3 regions of the Vreelandella sp. 2A-K22 genome follow, and region 2 is predicted to be linked to each of the others. Evidence: predicted binding sites of a transcription regulator. Region 2 holds the regulator's gene; each other region holds the start of a gene.
The links. Region 2 encodes FNR, which switches genes on or off when oxygen is low (the NO sensors DNR and NnrR bind a similar motif). Its sites were predicted from a motif close to TTGATNTANATCAA; they were not measured.
Positions count from the first base shown of each region.

Region 1: the regulator FNR is predicted to act here: its motif matches at 2,950-2,963, upstream of ACW17M_RS13710 (1,4-dihydroxy-2-naphthoate polyprenyltransferase).
Region 3: the regulator FNR is predicted to act here: its motif matches at 3,129-3,142, upstream of paaG (2-(1,2-epoxy-1,2-dihydrophenyl)acetyl-CoA isomerase PaaG).

Region 1 covers NZ_JBSUGC010000009.1:118,269-124,205, forward strand. Annotated here, with positions in the region: gene ACW17M_RS13700 (AzlC family ABC transporter permease) at 370-1,092, opposite strand; gene ACW17M_RS13705 (antibiotic biosynthesis monooxygenase family protein) at 1,591-1,893, shown strand; gene ACW17M_RS13710 (1,4-dihydroxy-2-naphthoate polyprenyltransferase) at 1,953-2,879, opposite strand; gene ACW17M_RS13715 (DoxX family protein) at 3,022-3,516, shown strand; gene ACW17M_RS13720 (isochorismate synthase) at 3,545-4,870, shown strand; gene menD (2-succinyl-5-enolpyruvyl-6-hydroxy-3-cyclohexene-1-carboxylic-acid synthase) at 4,876-5,937, shown strand, end outside.
Region 2 covers NZ_JBSUGC010000025.1:18,094-24,030, forward strand. Annotated here, with positions in the region: gene ACW17M_RS23235 (DUF294 nucleotidyltransferase-like domain-containing protein) at 1-1,035, shown strand, start outside; gene ACW17M_RS23240 (3'-5' exonuclease family protein) at 1,041-1,694, shown strand; gene ttcA (tRNA 2-thiocytidine(32) synthetase TtcA) at 1,957-2,877, shown strand; gene fnr (fumarate/nitrate reduction transcriptional regulator Fnr) at 2,870-3,616, opposite strand; gene hemN (oxygen-independent coproporphyrinogen III oxidase) at 3,701-5,134, opposite strand; gene ACW17M_RS23260 (sulfite exporter TauE/SafE family protein) at 5,213-5,905, opposite strand; gene ccoS (cbb3-type cytochrome oxidase assembly protein CcoS) at 5,902-5,937, opposite strand, start outside.
Region 3 covers NZ_JBSUGC010000010.1:81,669-87,605, reverse strand. Annotated here, with positions in the region: gene peaA (quinohemoprotein amine dehydrogenase subunit alpha) at 1-1,500, opposite strand, end outside; gene paaY (phenylacetic acid degradation protein PaaY) at 2,102-2,701, opposite strand; gene paaG (2-(1,2-epoxy-1,2-dihydrophenyl)acetyl-CoA isomerase PaaG) at 3,289-4,080, shown strand; gene ACW17M_RS14655 (3-hydroxyacyl-CoA dehydrogenase NAD-binding domain-containing protein) at 4,082-4,249, shown strand; gene paaI (hydroxyphenylacetyl-CoA thioesterase PaaI) at 4,242-4,709, shown strand; gene paaK (phenylacetate--CoA ligase PaaK) at 4,820-5,937, shown strand, end outside.

The DNA of each region.
Region 1 (5,937 bases), on a different contig from region 2:
CGGATTGGCCGTTTTGGCAATCAATGTACTCTGCCTTTGAAAGACTTTCATGTTACAAGCTTCTCAGCTCAATACGTAATATAAAGTAGTAGCGATGAATGTGGTAAAAATCAAACCGAATTTTAATATGATGGCTAGTATGACTACTGAAATAAAAGCCAAAAAGGATAGAGATAGCCCGTTAGTTACTTCTGGCATCACAATGTAAGTAATGAAGCAAATGAAAATAGAGCTAGGTAGTACTTCATCGATCAGATTCTGAGTCTTTTCTCCGAAGTTGACAATGATCAAAGAGGGCAGGACTCTTACCATGAGGCTTGTTAATAAAAGAGCCATAATCACCCAGAAATTATTCATCATATTATGCCCTCAGTCCCTGCTCTTTAATAGATAATAGGTAGCGGATAATAAAACTACAGATGGGATCCAAAAGTAGACAGCACCAAGGGTGTAGTAGAGAAATCCGCTTATGATAAAGCCTAGCATTGCCTTTGGAACAGTGATCAAGCCACTTTTATAGGGTCGATTTTTAAGATACGAGATGGCAAGAAAAAGAAGCACTAAGCTTGCAGGTATGCTGGCATTAATCCCATCAGGTAAAAGGTTGGGAAAAAGCCCTGCTACAATACCACCTGTTACCCCGAATAGTATCCAGCACCCGAAAATGGTGAAGCGAATTATCAGCATGGCTCTTTGGTTATGTCCCTGCTCAATAGCGTACGCTTCGTCGCCGAGTGCATGGGACGCAAAAACCTTAAGCAGCTTGTTTTTTGGTAATTTTTTTGAGCATGAAAGCGAAATTGCAAAATATCGGCTATTGATCATAGTGGTAACGAAAGCAATAGTTAAAAAACTGGCCCCAGACTCAGAGAGAGGTAGAGCGGCAAACTGCCCGCTCCCAGAAAAGCCTAGTAGGCTTACGAGAAAAATTTCGACAATGCTCCAGTCTGCTTTGTAAGCAGTAAAGCCGAATAGCATGCTAACAGGTGCTATTGCAAAGATGGCCGTCAATAGCAGCGGAAGCAGAACCCGATACTCTGCTGTATTTGAAGCAGAGAGCACTTTTTTGGTGTTTAAATATTTATTCATCATTGCCAATCACTTTTTCCCAAAATGTGAATTTTTTAGTTATGGCTAATGGGCTTACAGCAGAACATTGAAGCTAGCTGCTATGCTGGAAGCGTATGAGAAAAGTTGATAAGCGTATTGTAAGATCGTGCAGGTTTGTTGAGAGCGGAGTGAGTCTAGCCGTTATGGTTTTTCAATATTTTGTTTTCGTGCGTTGGCTTGGGCATCGCTGGCTGGCGAGTTTATCCACAATCACTTGGCTGGCTTCTTTGGTCGGGTTCAATGGCGAATACGGGCAACGTGGGGCCCGCCGCGGCTGCGTTAGCAAACGGCGCGTGATCATGAATGCGTACTCGCGTTTGAACCAAACGACCTGGATAGGTGCCTTAGCCATTAATAATACTGATACCTGACGGTTGAGAGCTATTCGTCACTATGCCATGACGTTACCATCAAGGTAGCGTTTGCGTAATCAATCCAGCAGGATCAACTCTGCAGGAACAAACTAGTAGGAGAGTAACGATGTATATCGCGATGAACCGTTTTCGGATTGCCCCAGGCCGCGAAGAGGATTTTTTAGAGGTGTGGCGTAACCGCGACTCTCACTTGGATGAAGTGCCGGGCTTTAAACAGTTCAAGATGCTGCAGGGTGAAAGCCAGGAAGATCACACCGTGTTTATCTCCCACAGCGTGTGGGAGTCGGAAGAAGCCTTCCGCGCCTGGACTAAGTCAGATGCGTTCCGGAAGGCCCATGCCAATGCCAAGTCACCCGAAGGTATTTATCTTGGCCCACCAAAGTTTGAAGGTTATGAGGTGGTGCTGTAAGGCGTGTACGGCTAAACGAAGCAGGTTGTCAGCGGGGTGGTTGCCCCGCTTTGGGGGCTTTAAAACAATGCCAAGCCAATAGAGAGCAGTACGCTATAAAGCAGCGTTGAAATGGCCGTTTTCTTCAGCATATTGGTTAGCATCTCGCCATCACGGGTATGGCTTAACGTTCTGGCTGCGTCAGTCAGTGGCTTGACCACCAGCAGGCAGCTCCATCCCACCCACGACACCGGCAGCGCAACTAAATAGTTCAAGGTAAGGAGCAGCGCCAATCCCAGCAGCGCCCAGTGGTAGCGAATCGCCTTAGTGCGGCCAAGGCGCACCGCCACGGTGATCTTGCCGTTACGCGCATCGCTTTCGATATCGCGCACGTTATTCACATTGAGCACGGCGGTTGCCAGCAAACCGCAGGCGGCAGCAGGTAAAAACGGCAGCCAGCCTAGTTGCTGTACATGTAGATAGTAGGTGCCCAATACGCCAAGCAGACCAAAAAACATAAAGACCGCAATGTCCCCAAACCCTCGGTAGCCATAAGGGGGGCCACCTAGACCAACGGTATAGGTCACTGCTGCCAACAGGGCCGCAGCCCCTAAGAGAATGAAGATGAGGATTTGCCCCCACTGATTTCCAAACGCGGCGACCAGCAATAATAGCCCCAGTAACGCGGCAACCGTGGCCGCAATGATCATTCCCGTGCGCATTTTTTCCGGGGTAAGCAAACCTGAAGAGACCGCTCTTGCAGGCCCTATACGCTGTTCGTCATCGGCACCCGATGCGGCATCACCGTAGTCGTTGGCTAAATTAGACAGCACTTGAAGCGCAATAGCGGTCAGCAGGGCAAGTACAAGTACTGCCATATTCAGAGCATCCACACTCGCGGCTAGCCCACTGCCCAGCAGAATGGAAGCACAGGCTAGCGGTAGCGTTCGGGGGCGAGCAGCTAATACCCAGGCTTGGTAGTGGCGGCACTTACTATTTTGATCCATTCCGTTGATATTCCTGTTGACCGTTTTCATTTAATAAACATTCGGCAATGTATGATTAAGTGCTAAAAAGTAGACCCATATCAAAACTAGCGGCGCTGTCTTCCCCCACACTGCTGGTCACCCTACACCAGGAGTTTACGCGATGATTGGCGACTTATTTAGACATAACAAATATATGGCGGTAGTTTGGTTACTGCTACGGCTCTATTTAGGCATCACCTGGCTAACCTTAGGCATCGGTAAAATGACCGGTGGCTTTAACGCCGAGGGCTTCTTAAGCAATGCTGTCGCCAACCCTGTGATGCGCGAGGGAAGCGCGGTTTACCCTAATTATGTCGCCTTTCTAGAGAATTTTGCGTTGCCCAATGCGGATGTCATTAATTTCATTATACCGCTGGGAGAAGTGTTAGTTGGCCTGGGTTTGATCGTTGGTGTGCTGACCTCGTTTGCTGCATTTTTCGCCATCGTGATGAACATGTCGTTTTTGATGGCAGGCACGGTGTCCACTAATCCATGGATGATTGCGCTGACTTTCTTGTTGCTGGTGGCGGGTGCCAATGCGGGGCGGTTGGGTGGCGATCGGTGGGTGCTGCCCTATATGAAAAAAAAGCTAGGCTTGAAGTACGCTGGTAGTTAATTGAAAACGCGGGTCTAACAGGCGAATTATGCACGTTACACACCCTATTGAAGCACTCAAACATCAGCTTGATGCGCTTCGTCATACGGATAAAAAAGGGTTTATGCGCCTAAATACGCCCTGTCAGGTCGGTAACCTGATGGGGTGGTTAAACGTGCAAAGCGTTTATCCCCGTCTCTATTGGCAATCCCGTGATGCTGGCGCCGTTGAGTATGCTGCGCTAGGGGTTGTTAGGGCGTTTGATTCGCTAGCCGCGCTGCAGGCCGACCTTGCCACACTGGCCGATAGTGGTGGCGAGCAGCCGGACTACTTCGGGGGCATGGCCTTCGACCCCGGTACGCCAGGGTGGGAGCACTTTCCGGGCTGCCACTTTTTGCTGCCGCGTATAGAGCTTAGGCGCCAGCAAGCGGGGGTGATGTTATCACTCAATCTGCGCTTTGATGATTGCTGCCCAGAGGCCGAGATAGCCCAGGCTCGTGCCTGTTTGGCTGCGCTGGAAGAGGAGCAACGGCTGCCTTGTTGGCTGCCTCATGTTTATCAGCGTGAAGACCATCCTGTGCAGAAAGAGTGGGCGGCGTCGGTAGAGCAGGTCACCCATCCTGATCACCTGAGTCACACACCCAAGGTGGTGCTCTCACGGGAGACGTGCCTAACCACACCTGAAACGCCCAGCCCTTGGGCGCTGCTAGCACGCTGGCAGGCCGGTGCCGCCGACTGTTTTCACTTTGGCGTCCAATTTACTCCCCATGAAGCCTTTATCGGCTGCCCGCCGGAACGGCTCTACAAGCGTGAAGGACGGCATTTAATGACCGAGGCGCTGGCGGGTACCACTCGCCGTGGGCGGGATGCCCAGCAAGATCAAGCGCTTGCCGATGAACTGCTTGCCGATAAGAAAAACAGTCTGGAAAACCAGTGTGTCTATCAGCAGCTTTTGACCCAGCTTGAGTCGCTCTCTTCTCAAGTGGACATGGGCGAGGCGCATATTGTTAAGCTGCGCTCGGTGCAGCATATCCGTCGTCTGATTCACGCCGAGTTGCACCGAGACGTCACCGACCAGCAGTTGCTAGCAGTGCTGCCGCCTACCCCGGCGGTAGGCGGCGTTCCCCGCGAGTCGGCGCTGGCATTTATTCGCCAACATGAGCGCCATCGACGCGGTTGGTATGCGGGCGTTTTCGGGCGAATTAGTCACACCAGCAGCGATCTGTCGGTGGCCATTCGCTGCGCCCATATCGGCCCAGAAGCGATTCGTCTTTATGCCGGTGCAGGCATTGTGGCAGGCTCCCAGCCAGACGAGGAGTGGCACGAACTGGATACGAAAATTGCTGACATTATGTCGCTGCTTGGGATGGGATAACGTAGATGACAGCACTGACATCGGACGGTTTTGTGAAGAGTGGTTTTATGGAAGAGTACGCCACCTTTAATCATATATGGGCGGCACTAATACTGGAGGAACTCTACCGCTTAGGCGTGCGCGATGTAGTCCTGGCGCCAGGCTCCCGTTCATCGCCTTTGACTATGTCCGCCAGCGAGCATGCCGGGCTGCGCTGCCACTGCCATTTTGACGAGCGTGGACTGGGGTTTATGGCGCTGGGCATTGCCCGGGGCAGTCAGCGCCCGGTCGTTATTATCACTACCTCAGGCACTGCCGTGGCCAACCTTTACCCGACGGTGGTGGAAGCAAATTTACTCGGCGTCCCGCTTATTGTGCTCTCTGCCGACCGCCCTATTGAACTGCTGGGTAACGGCAGCAATCAGGCGATTGATCAGCGGGATATATTCTCCCGCCACACCATTGTTCACCACGACCTGCCGCCGCCGGATGCTGAGATAAAAGCAGCGTTTCTACTCAGTACTGTTGATCAAGCTGTTGATCAGCAACGCCGTATGCCCGGGCCGATTCACATTAATTGCCGTTATCGCGAACCGCTTTACCCCGGCAACTGCCTGGTGGATACCGGTGATTATCTCGCCCCGCTAAGGGACTGGCTGACGACTTCAAAACCGTGGAGTGATTGGTCATTCAGTACTGCGGTTCCAGCGCTCAACAACGAGTGGGTAACGTTTGCCCAGCAGCGTGGCCTGATTGTGGTTGGCAGGGTTGATGACTCCCAGCAGGCGCAGCAGATTGTTGAGCTATCCAAGCAGTTGGGTTGGCCGCTACTGGCCGACATACAGAGCCAAATTCATTTTGACCCTCAAAATCTGATTCACTTTGATCTAGCGCTGAATGATGAGCGTTTCTGCGCTGAACTCGCCAAAGCCGAGGTACTGCTGCAGTTTGGTGGTCGGTTAATTTCGAAACGGCTAACGCAATTTATTGCCCAACAACCGTGGCAGGATGCCTGGTTGGTTGATCCGCTGCCCCAGCGGTTGGATCCCGACTACTGTGTTAAGCGCCGTTTGATATGCTCGCCCGCC
Region 2 (5,937 bases):
AGCTATGTGGTGAGCCTGCAGATCGAGCAGGCGACCAACTTAGAGGCGCTTTCGGCTGCCAGTCAGCGCACCCCGGAGCTGGTCAAAGCGCTGATGGCCCAGGGCGTTAAGCTGCGCTTTGCGATGGATCTGCTTGCGGCACTAAACGGCCGTATTATTAGCAAGGCCTGGGAGTTCACTGTCGATAAGCGCTATCACGAGCAGAGCTGCATGATGGTGATGGGCAGCGAAGGGCGCGGTGAGCAGATTCTAAAAACGGATCAGGATAACGGCTTGATTCTTGCCGATGAAACCCAGTGGCCTGATCTTGCCAGCCATATGCAAACGCTCACCGATACCCTGATTCAGCTTGGTTACCCGCCGTGCCCCGGCAACATTATGGTGTCTAACCCCGAGTGGGTGGCCACGGTATCCCAATGGAAAGGTAATATTGCCAAGTGGGCCAGGGAGCGTGATGGCGATAGCCTGATGAAGCTGGCCATTATGCTCGATGCTCATGGCGTGGCGGGCAACCCGAGCTTGCTTGAGAGCGTGCGCGATGAGCTGTTTGAACGCTGCTCGGGCGATGAGCTGCTGCTTTCCTATTTTGCCCGCACGGCGCTGCGCTTTTCGACGCCGCTGACGCTGTTTGGTTCGCTGAAAAAGCCTCAGCACGGTATCGATATCAAGAAAGGCGGTATTTTCCCTATCGTGCACGGTGTCCGCACCATGGCGCTTGAGCGGCGCATCAAAGCCACCTCGACGTTTGATCGCTTGGATGCCCTGGTTACTGACGGCCGGTTGGATCGCCGTTTTGCCGATGACCTGGGCGAAGCGTTGGCGCTCTTTTCTGAGCTGCGCCTCAAGCAGCAGCTAAGTACGCTGGAAACTTCTGCGGATGCGAAAGAAACTAACGCCCAAAGCAGCAGACGCGCTAACCGTGTCGTGGTGCAGAACCTCTCTTCCCTGGAGCGCGACCTACTGCGCGAAGCGATGCATATTGTCAAAGACTTTAAGCAGCGGCTTTCCCACCGTTACCATTTGGAGTATTCGTGAGCGGAATGCGGCTGTTAGATCGACATGTGACGCTATTTAGCGGCTCGCTGCGCACCTTGTTAAGGCGTGAAAGTGACCGGCGTCGTTGTGCAGATTCCCCCTATGCCTGGCTGTTTCAGCCCTATATGGGCGAAGAGCTGGTGGCGCTCGCCTGCACAGCAACGCCCACGCAATCATCACCTGTGATCAGCGTGGCGGCAGTGGTGCTGAGCCATCAGCAGGTGCATACCAGTCGTGCTTTTGTGATCACCCTTGGTAGCGCAAAGCAGCCCGAGAGCGCAACGCTGCGCCGTCATCACTTGCTGTGCGAGGCGGGGGAGATACTGCCACCAAATAGTGATAACTTGAGCGCGCTAGTAGAATTTATCGGCAATCGGCCCATCGTTGGCTGGCAGTTAGAGAAGCGCATTGGAGCATTGAATGCACTACTCAGTAAGCGGCTGAATTTTGCCCTGCCCAACGCCCAGGTCGATGTGGCAAAACTGCATCAGCGCCAACTGCGCCGTTTGCACCCGGAGGTCGAAGCGCCCAGCAGCTTCGCCCAGGCGTTGGCATGCTGGCAAGTACCCGTCATGGGCATGCAGAGTGTGCTTGGAGAGGCCACCGCCAGCGCACTGCTGTATATGCGCCTGCAGCGTATTATGGCGCAGGTGGCATAGTAGTCTCTTTCGTCGTGGCGAGGACAGCTTTCCGCGAGGGCGCTGTGAACCCCTCCCTGGGCGCTACTTTTGTCATCCATGACAAAAGACCCTCGCTCCAAGCTGCCCTCGCACCGAGGTATGGTGCAGCGGTCAAAATAGTCACTTCCAATTGCGATATCTTGTGTGGCTACGTCTGATTAGTTGGGTCAGGCGGTGAGTGTTGTTAGAATAGTTATTACTTTTTTCTCTCACGCCTTCTACCCTCGGCAGTGCTTATACCATGCAAACTCTTGATCACTTTGATCCTGCTCACCTTGATACGGTTGGAGCCACCCCAGCTGACGCTGAGCACGACCAGCCTGAGCTGGCTGATGCGAAGCAGAAGCGTGAATTTAACAAGCTGCAAAAGCGTCTGCGCCGAGAAGTGGGCAATGCGATCATTGATTATCAAATGATCAATGAAGGTGATCGCGTAATGGTCTGCCTCTCCGGTGGAAAGGACAGCTACACGATGCTGGAGATTTTGCGCAATTTGCAGCGCAATGCGCCGGTCAATTTTTCGCTGGTAGCGGTCAATCTGGATCAAAAACAGCCGGGTTTTCCCGAGCACGTATTGCCTGCGTATCTGGATAAGCAGGGCGTGGAGTACCACATTGTCGAGCGCGATACTTACTCGGTGGTAAAAGAGAAAACCCCGGAAGGTAAAACCACCTGCGCGCTTTGTTCACGGCTGCGGCGCGGCTCGTTGTATGGCTTTGCCGAAGAGATTGGCGCCAATAAGATAGCCCTGGGCCATCACCGGGAAGATATTCTCGAAACACTGTTTCTCAATATGTTCTTTGGCGGCAACCTGAAAGCGATGCCGCCAAAGCTGCTATCCGATGATGGGAAGAATATCGTTATTCGGCCGTTGGCCTACTGCAAAGAGGCTGATATCGCCGAGTTTTCGCGGCTGATGGCGTTTCCGATTATTCCCTGCAACCTGTGCGGTTCACAGCCTAATATGCAGCGTCAGGTGGTCAAAGAGATGCTCGCCGAGTGGGACAAAAAGTTTCCTGGCCGCCTGGAGAGCATGTTCAAGGCTGTCACCAACATTGCCCCTTCCCAGTTGGCCGACCGCAGCCTGTTCGATTTTGAAGGCCTTGAGGCCAAGCAAGCAGAGCTACTGGCGGGGCGTATCCAAGCCTTTAACGTCAGCTAACTGTTTGCTCTTCCTCTTCGGCGAGGGTAATCAAGCGCGGCATATCGAGAATGTTGACCTCTCGCCCGGAGACCGCCACCACGCTCTGCTGCTGAAAGCGGCTTAGTATGCGGCTGACCGTTTCCACCGCTAAGCCCAGGTAGTTGCCGATATCAGCCCTGGGCATTGAGAGGCGAAAGCTGTAAGGCGAGTAGCCCCGGCGACGAAAACGATCCGAGAGGGTAATCAAAAAACTTGCTAGCCGCTGATCGGCGGTTTTACGCGAAAGTAGCCGCATCATACGCCGGTCATCGCGCAACTCTTTGCTCATGCTACGATAAAGCTGGCCACGCAGTTCGGGTAGCTCCTCCGAGAGTAAGTCCAGGCGGTCAAAAGGAATCTCGCAGACGGTGGTCGTTTCCAGGGCGATAACGCTACCGGGGTAATGCTCTTCGTCAATGCCATCCAACCCCACCAATTCACTGGGCAGGTAGAAATTGGTCAACTGCTCGCTGCCGTTACCTTCGGCGGTGATCTGTTTCAAACTGCCCGAACGGACTGCGTAAACGCTGGTAAAGGTGTCGCCCTGACGAAACAGCGGTTCGCCTTTTTTCAGCGGCGCGCGACGACGAATAATGGCGTCGAACTGCCCCACGTCGTCCAGCTCAAGGGCAAGTGGCAGGCACAGTGAGCTCAAACTGCAGGTTTGGCAGCGAGCTTCATGGAGTAGCGAGCGCCGACGGCTCATGGGTTCCAACATGCTTTGCTCCTTGAGAGGGTCCCGCTTATCAATTAGAAAATCCTTACTTATTATAGTCGCTTTAGCATGCCTGCAATAAGGTGATTAAACAATCTTAGAATACTGTTGTCCCGTTTGCCCGGAAAGATGGGTATCAAACGCCATTGCTATATGGCGAATCAGCAGCCGCCCCGTCGGCGTGGCGTTAAGCTGATCACCGCGGCGGGTCAGCAGGCCATCCTGTTCGGCGCTCTGCAGGCGCTCAAGCGCTGGCGCAAAGTAGCGGGGGGCATCGATGTTCCAGCGTTGACTAACGGCGGCCAGGTCAATGCCCATATCGCACATCAGCCGCTCAATCACGTCCCGCCGGATCAGGTCGTCATCACTTAAGCGTATGCCACGCACGGTGGCAAGCTGCCCCTGATCCAGCGTCGCTTCGTAGCTTGCCAGATCGCTCGGGTTCTGCGCATAGACGTCATCAATGCGCGAAATCGCCGATACGCCAAGCCCGATTAAGTCGCACTGAGCATGGCTGGAGTAGCCCTGGAAGTTGCGCTGCAGCGAGCCTTCGCGCTGGGCAATAGCCAGGCTATCGTCAGGGCGGGCAAAGTGATCCATACCGATATGCACATAGCCAGCTGCGGTGAGCATTTCGATGGTGGTGCGCAGAATCGCTAGCTTCTCTTCTCCGCCTGGCAAGTCATCGACATTAATGCGCCGCTGCGGGGCAAAACGCTCGGGCATATGCGCGTAATTAAACACAGAAAGGCGCGCCGGGTTGAGCTCGATCACCTGGCGTAGGGTGTTGGCAAAGCTCTTTTCAGTCTGAAATGGCAAGCCATAAATTAGGTCGAGATTGAGCGAGCGAAAGCCCAGGCGATGCGCCTCCTCCATCAGCGTTTCGGTAAGTACCCGAGGCTGAATACGGTTAATCGCTTTCTGCACCAGCGGGCTTAAATCCTGCACGCCCAGGCTGATGCGATTAAAGCCGAGGGATTCGAGATGGCGCAGCGTAAACACATCCGCTTCGCGAGGATCTATTTCAATTGCGTAATCGCGATCAGCAGACGATGAAAGACCAAAACGTGCATCCAGTCGATCAATCAGGTCGCCCATCTGGTTCAAACTGAGAAATGTCGGCGTGCCGCCGCCCCAATGCAACTGCTCCACCGGTCGTGATGTATCCAAGTGGCGTGCGGTCAGCACCATTTCACGGTCAAGCCGGGCTATATAGGGCTCGGCAAGGGCAGTGTTTTTGGTAGCGATTTTATTACACGCGCAGTAGAAGCAGATCTTGCGGCAGAAGGGCACATGAACGTACAGAGAGAGCGGACGCTTACTGGCATTGCTACGCTCCAATGCCTGGGTCAGGTCGCCAGGGGTAAATTGGTCGTGAAACGACAGCGCCGTGGGGTAGGAGGTGTAGCGTGGGCCGTTGGTGTCGTAGCGACTCAGTAACGCTTCGTCCCACACCGGCTGCATAGGGGCTGCGGCAGCAGCGGGTGCAAGAGGCAAGGCAGCAGGGGTATGAACGGGCATGAAGGGGCGCTCCGACGTTAGGAAATGCCGCTAGCCTAACCCGTGGTTAGGAGGTAAATGTTGAGCCACGTCATGCTATTAGAGGTTGTGTACCGAAAGCGTCCACAGTTGCCACAGTGCAAAAGCGATAATTGTCAGCGCTGCCACGCTGCGGGTCGCGGGGTGACGTATCAAATGGCTGAGCTGGCGGGCAGCCAGGCCAGTGGCAAGCAGCGCAGGTAGGGTGCCAAGCCCAAAGGCGCCCATGAGTAGAGCGCCCTGAAGCGGGTCGGCAATCGCTAAGCTCCAGGCCAACATGGAGTAGACCAACCCGCAGGGGAGCCAGCCCCAGAGCGCTCCCAGGGCGAAGGCTTGGGGAATATGCACTACGGGCATCAAGCGACGCCCCACGGGTTCGATAAAGCGCCATAGTCGCCGGCCAACGGCCTCCACTTTGAGCAGCCCTTTCCACCAGTTGGCGATATACAGTGCCATTAAGATCAGCATCAGTGCGGCAAATACCTGGAGTAGCAGGCGTGCCGTAGCAGAAAGGGAAAACAGCGTGCCTAGCAGTGCCACCAGCGCGCCTGCGCTCATATAGCTAACAATGCGGCCTGTGTTGTAGCTGAGCAGCAGGCCTCCCATGCGCGCCGGATGACGCATGCTGGGGGGGACTGCAAAGGTGAGCGCGCTCATAATGCCGCCACACATACCAATGCAGTGGGCGCCGCCCATCAAGCCAAACACAAACGCCGCCATTAGCGGCGGCAGATCAAGCCCCGTTGGATTCATGGCCGAGGCTCTTGGTCGTCGGGTGTGTCTGC
Region 3 (5,937 bases), on a different contig from region 2:
CGCCTCCTGCCCCACCACACTGGCGGTCACCCGCAGGTTGCCCACGCTGTTGGCATTGTACTGGCGCAGCGGGTTGGGCCCGGCCCCGGCCGGCGAGAAGATCCCTGTGGCGGCGTCCAGTATGCCAGCAAACCTGGCATCCTCGTCGCGTTCGGCGATCTCGTCCCAGGGGGACACGCTCCAACGTACCGGTACCTGACCCAGCGGGATGGCTTCATCGGCGCCATCCAGATAGCCGGCGGCGGTGAAGACGCCGCTCACTGGCGGAGTCTTATCGTTGCCGATGCGAGCCACCCCCAGCGTTGGACTCACCTCCAGGCGATCCACCGTGCGGTAGCCAGCGAGCAGTTTCTCAGCGCTGATCTCGCCAATCTGCATAGTCAACCAGCCGGGCGTAAGATCGGTGCTGGCCTCAACGTCCAGCACCAGGCGCATGTCGCTACGTTCGACCACGTTACGCACGGTGACGCCCTCCCCCAGATTGATCTCTCCCTCCCCAAGGCCGTAGCCCAGCAGCACCAGCCGGCTGCGCTCGCCGGCCTTGAGCGAGGCGGGCAGGCTGGCCAACACAGCAGACTCGGCCGCTTCGTGAGGCACCATTTCCACCATCATGCCAAAAGCATCGTCATGATCATCGAAGATGCGCCCGCTGGGATGCACGCCGGAGAGATCCAGCACCTGCTTGAAATCACGGCCGTTGAGGTTCAGGTTGGCGCGCCACTCGTAGCCGGTATAAACGATGGCCTGGCCTTCGCCACTGAGCGGGCGACCACTGGTGAAAGCGCCGTCCAGGCTAAGGGAGTAGGCATCCTCGCCTTCAGCGGCGTTAATAGTCACGTCGGCATAAAAGTCGCCTTCTCCGGGCCAGTGCCCCCAGAGCTGCCAGTCGCCCTCAGGAGAGGTCTGTTCGGCCTGCTGCCATGACTCCCAGGCTTCATTTTCGAGACTTTGAGTCTCGGCCAGCCAGGGAGCGATCTCGTTCAGGGCGAGATCGAACCAGTCACGATCCCGTGCCATGGCCTGGTACTCAATGGTCTGGAACTGGCCCACATGGAAGTGCACCAGTCTCTCCCACTCTTCCTGGGGACGGCGCTGCAGTTGGGCGCGGCCGCCAGTATGACAGCGGGCACACATCTCCTGGTAGCTGGGATGATCGAAAGACTCGATACGGTTGAGGCGTCGCTCGATCAGCTCACGTTGGGGCGCGCTCTCCTCAGGGGCCAGGCCGCGGGTATCGGCGAGGAACTTGACGATATCCCGGCGCGCCTCCAGGGGCAGCTCCAGGCCGTGCATGGTCTGCATGCGCGCGATCGTCATGTCCCAACCTTCCGGGGTCTTGCGCTGTGCACTAATGCGGCTCCAGCTCTGGGGGCCACTTTGGGTCTGGTGGCAGCCTGAACAGTACCTGTCGACGGCCTCGCTGCCAGCAGAGGCCAAGACGATGCCAGTAGGCAGCAGCAGGGCTAGGCTACAGAGCCCTGAGGGAAGTGCATGTCTCATCACGGAGAGTTCTCCACGCATTATTGTTGTCGTGATGTTCGTCTGCAGTTGTCTTCGCGGGCGAACATCGAAGGTATGTGCCAGTGCCATTCAACTTGCATTGACCGCGCCGACTATCAACAACTTCTTTTTATTCATGTGGTTGAAGTGATTTGCTTGCCCGAGTTTTTTAGATGCTTGGCCAGCAAGCGACAATCGGTGCCCCAAGTTGCGACAGTCGCGTATGGTCTTGAAACACTTTGCCTCTTCGAATTTGGTCAACATTGAACGTGGCGGCACCCGGATTTTCCGACCGACTCAGGTCTGAGACTTGGCTCTCAAGGGGGGGGTTATGGGGCTGCGGTGCCTCTGCCTGAACCTGGGGCTGCCGCCCAGGACGCACGCACAGCAGCTAGCGGTGTCGTCTAGTGCAGCGTAGCGGCCCCAGAGGAACTAGACGTTGATCCGGCCGTGTTCGTGACAATGAATCTCTTCACCTTCAGGGGCGATCACAAAGGCCTCCTGGGGCCATCGACCCATGGCTGGGGTTGGGGGATGGCCCGCCAGGGGGGAGTGATGTGGTTGTGATAGCGAGCCATACCAACAGCATCGCCTTGCCACGCTATGCTAAGGTCTGCTGCTTGGGCTGAGTATCACCAGCCAGCAAGGTTGGACGGTCAGCATCGAGTTCTGCCAGCGGTTCACAGGGCTCCAGGCTGTCCCGACAACGGCCCACTAAGCGCTGATACTCCTGGGTACCCTGCTGTTTCCAGTCGAACTCTTCATCACTCAGCGCGCGCTTAACCTTTGCGGGTGCCCCCATCACAAGTGACTGGGGCTCACACTCGAAGCCCGCCTTAACGAACGCTGCCGCCGCAACGATAGATCGTTCGGCAATGTTGGCGCCGTCCATCACCACGGCATTCATGCCGACCATGGCATCACGCCCAATCACGCAGCCATGCAGTACCGCGCCATGGCCGATATGGCCATCCTTCTCAACCTTGGTGACGCAGCCTGGGAAGCCGTGCATCACACAGGTATCCTGAAGGTTAGATCCCTCTTCCAGCACCAGCCGCCCGAAATCACCACGCATCACCGCGCCGGGGCCTACATAACAGTTGGGGCCCACGATTACGTCGCCAATTAACACCGCAGTAGGATGGACATAGGCGGTCGGGTGTACCACCGGCGTCACCCCTTCAAGTCGATAGTAAGGCATAACACTCTCCGTTAGTTTGATTGGCCGTGTGGGGTGCTGCCCCCATCGCCCGCTCTTCGAACTGTTCGGCCCCTGCCTCATCAGTTGTGTAGCCACCTAGGGTTATCACGCCTTTGCTGCGCTGATTGCGTCATGGGGCGCTCCTGTGCTCACTCTCTTTTCGATACGTCATATAAACAAAGATTATATTTTACGTAACAAAACATCAAACACTTTACCTGTCACCGACTACTTAGGAATTGGAACATCGCTATCTAAAAACTCGATTTACCCTGGCTATAAGTCAGTTCTTAGACGACCTTGGTTTTTTTATACCATCGTCTAACAATTATCTTATATTCGCAAAAAAGTCACACAAGTTATTGTTAATAAATAACAAACTACCAACAACACCAATAAGCGACACATTATAATCACCCATATAATATTGATGTGTATCAAAATAAATCTATACTCGGCAGAGATTCATCCTGTGGATCACAGGCCGAACGGTCACTGGCGGGCACCGCCGACCGCGAAAAGGGCATGCGCCTTCCAATAAAAACGACCTGCCACTTTTCAAGGGCACTGACACAAGGACATTACCCATGAGCCAAGCGCCCCTGCTTTACAGCGTGGAAGACGGCGTCGCCTGCATCACGCTGAACCGCCCCGAAAGCTTGAACAGCTTCAATACCGAAATGCATGCCGAGATGCGCAAGGTGCTAAAAGCCGTGCGCCAAGACTCAAGCGTTCGCGCTTTGCTGCTGACCGGCAGCGGTCGAGGCTTCTGCGCCGGCCAGGATCTTTCCGACCGTAGCGTCGCGCCCGGCGCAGAAGCCCCCGACCTCGGCGAGTCGCTTGAGAAACGTTACAACCCCATGCTGCGCGCCCTTAAAGACATGCCGTTCCCGACCATTTGTGCGGTGAACGGCGTGGCCGCAGGTGCCGGTGCCAACATCGCCCTGGCCTGCGACATCGTATTGGCCGCGCGCTCGGCAAGCTTTATTCAGGCCTTCTGTAAGATCGGTTTGATTCCAGACTCTGGCGGTACCTGGACATTGCCTAATTTAGTGGGCATGGCTCGCGCCAAGGGCCTGGCGATGCTGGGCGACAAGCTCCCCGCCGAGACCGCCGAACAGTGGGGCATGATCTGGCGCTGCGTCGACGATGAGGCGCTTCAAGAAGAAGCCATGAGCATGGCTCGCCACCTGGCCACTCAACCAACCCATGGCCTAGCGCTGATTAAGCGCGCCCTGCATGCCAGCAGCGATAACAGTTTCAACGAACAGCTCGACCTGGAACGCGACCTTCAGCGCCTTGCTGGGCGCAGCGAAGATTACCGCGAAGGCGTTAGCGCTTTTATGGAAAAACGTCGCCCCACCTTCAAGGGAGAGTGATATGCCAGCCATTCTCTCTACCGCCACTATTAGCATCATCAGCACAGGCGCCATTAATGCCTTGACCGATAGCCGTTTGGTTATCGAGGCTATCGTCGAGAACCTTGGGGCCAAGCGTCAGGTGTTTGCTCGGCTCGAAGCCCTATACGAGGAAAGCTTCCATGCATGATTCCCAACTGACCCCGCAGCAACTGGCGGAAGCCTGCGCCGCGGCAATGTTTTCCCGCGACCATGCCAGCCAAGGGCTGGGGATGCGCATTACTCGCGTGGCTCCCGGCTTCGCCGAACTGACCATGACCGTGCGTCAGGACATGGTGCAGGGGCACGGCAACTGCCATGGCGGATTTCTGTTTGCCCTGGCTGACTCAGCCTTCGCGTTTGCCTGCAACAGCTACGACGAAGCCACAGTAGCTTCCGGTTGCAGTATCGACTATCTCGGCCCCGGCCAGCTGGGCGACGAGATCACCGCCACCGCCGAAGAGCGCAGCCGCCGCGGGCGTACCGGCATTTACGACATTACGTTGCGCAATCAGCACGGCGATACCGTTGCCTTGTTCCGCGGGCGTTCCTACAAAATTCGCGGCAGCGTACGCCGCCTGGAAGACACCGCCGCTGGAGATAACCAATGAAAGAGGCGCTGATCATTGAGCGCTTATAAGCCCATTACTAAAGCCATTTCATCGCCCATGGCGCATTTAGAAATTAGTCCAATAACAACTAGCTTGATCGGAGCCCCCTGATGAATCAGCCCGCAACGCGTATCAACACCGCGACTCTCGATCCCCTGGAAACCGCCAGCGTCGACGAGCTGCGCGACACTCAGGTCAAGCGCCTGAAGTGGAGCCTGAAGCACGCCTACGACAATGTGCCCTTCTACCGCCAGTCTTTCGCCAAGGCTGGGGTGCATCCCGACGATATCCAGACACTGGCGGATCTCGCCAAACTGCCTTTTACCACCAAGGCCGATTTGCGCGACAACTACCCGTTCGGCATGTTGGCCACGCCGATGAGCGAGATCGTTCGCATCCATGCCTCCAGCGGTACCACCGGGCAACCGACGGTGGTGGGCTACACCCAGAGCGATATTGATGTGTGGTCTGATGTGATGGCGCGCTCGATCCGCGCCGCTGGCGGCAGCCGCAACGACAAGGTGCATGTGGCCTACGGTTACGGCCTGTTCACCGGTGGGCTGGGCGCGCATTACGGCGCCGAGCGCCTGGGTTGCGCGGTGATCCCCATGTCGGGTGGCCAGACCGAGAAACAGGTTCAATTGATCCGTGATTTCGAGCCGGACATCATCATGGTCACCCCCTCGTATATGCTCAACATCGCGGACGAGATGGATCGCCAGGGCATCGACCCGCGCACGCTGCCCCTTCGCACCGGCATTTTCGGTGCCGAACCCTGGACCGACAGCATGCGCACGGCCTTAGAGCAGCGCCTGGGCATCGACGCCCTCGATATTTACGGTCTCTCTGAGGTAATGGGCCCGGGCGTAGGCATGGAGTGCCTGGAGACCAAAGATGGCCCGACCATCTGGGAAGATCATTTCTACCCCGAGATCATCGACCCGGTCAGCGGTGAAGTGCTACCCGACGGTGAATACGGCGAGCTGGTGTTCACCACCTTGACCAAAGAAGGCCTACCGGTGATTCGCTACCGCACCCGTGACCTGACCCGCCTACTACCGGGCACCGCGCGCCCCATGCGACGCATCGACAAAATCACTGGCCGCAGCGACGAGATGCTGATCATTCGCGGGGTGAATGTGTTCCCCACCCAGATCGAAGAACAACTGCTCAAGATCGCGTCGCTTTCTCCCCACTACGAGATCGAAGTCAGCCGCCAAGGCAATAT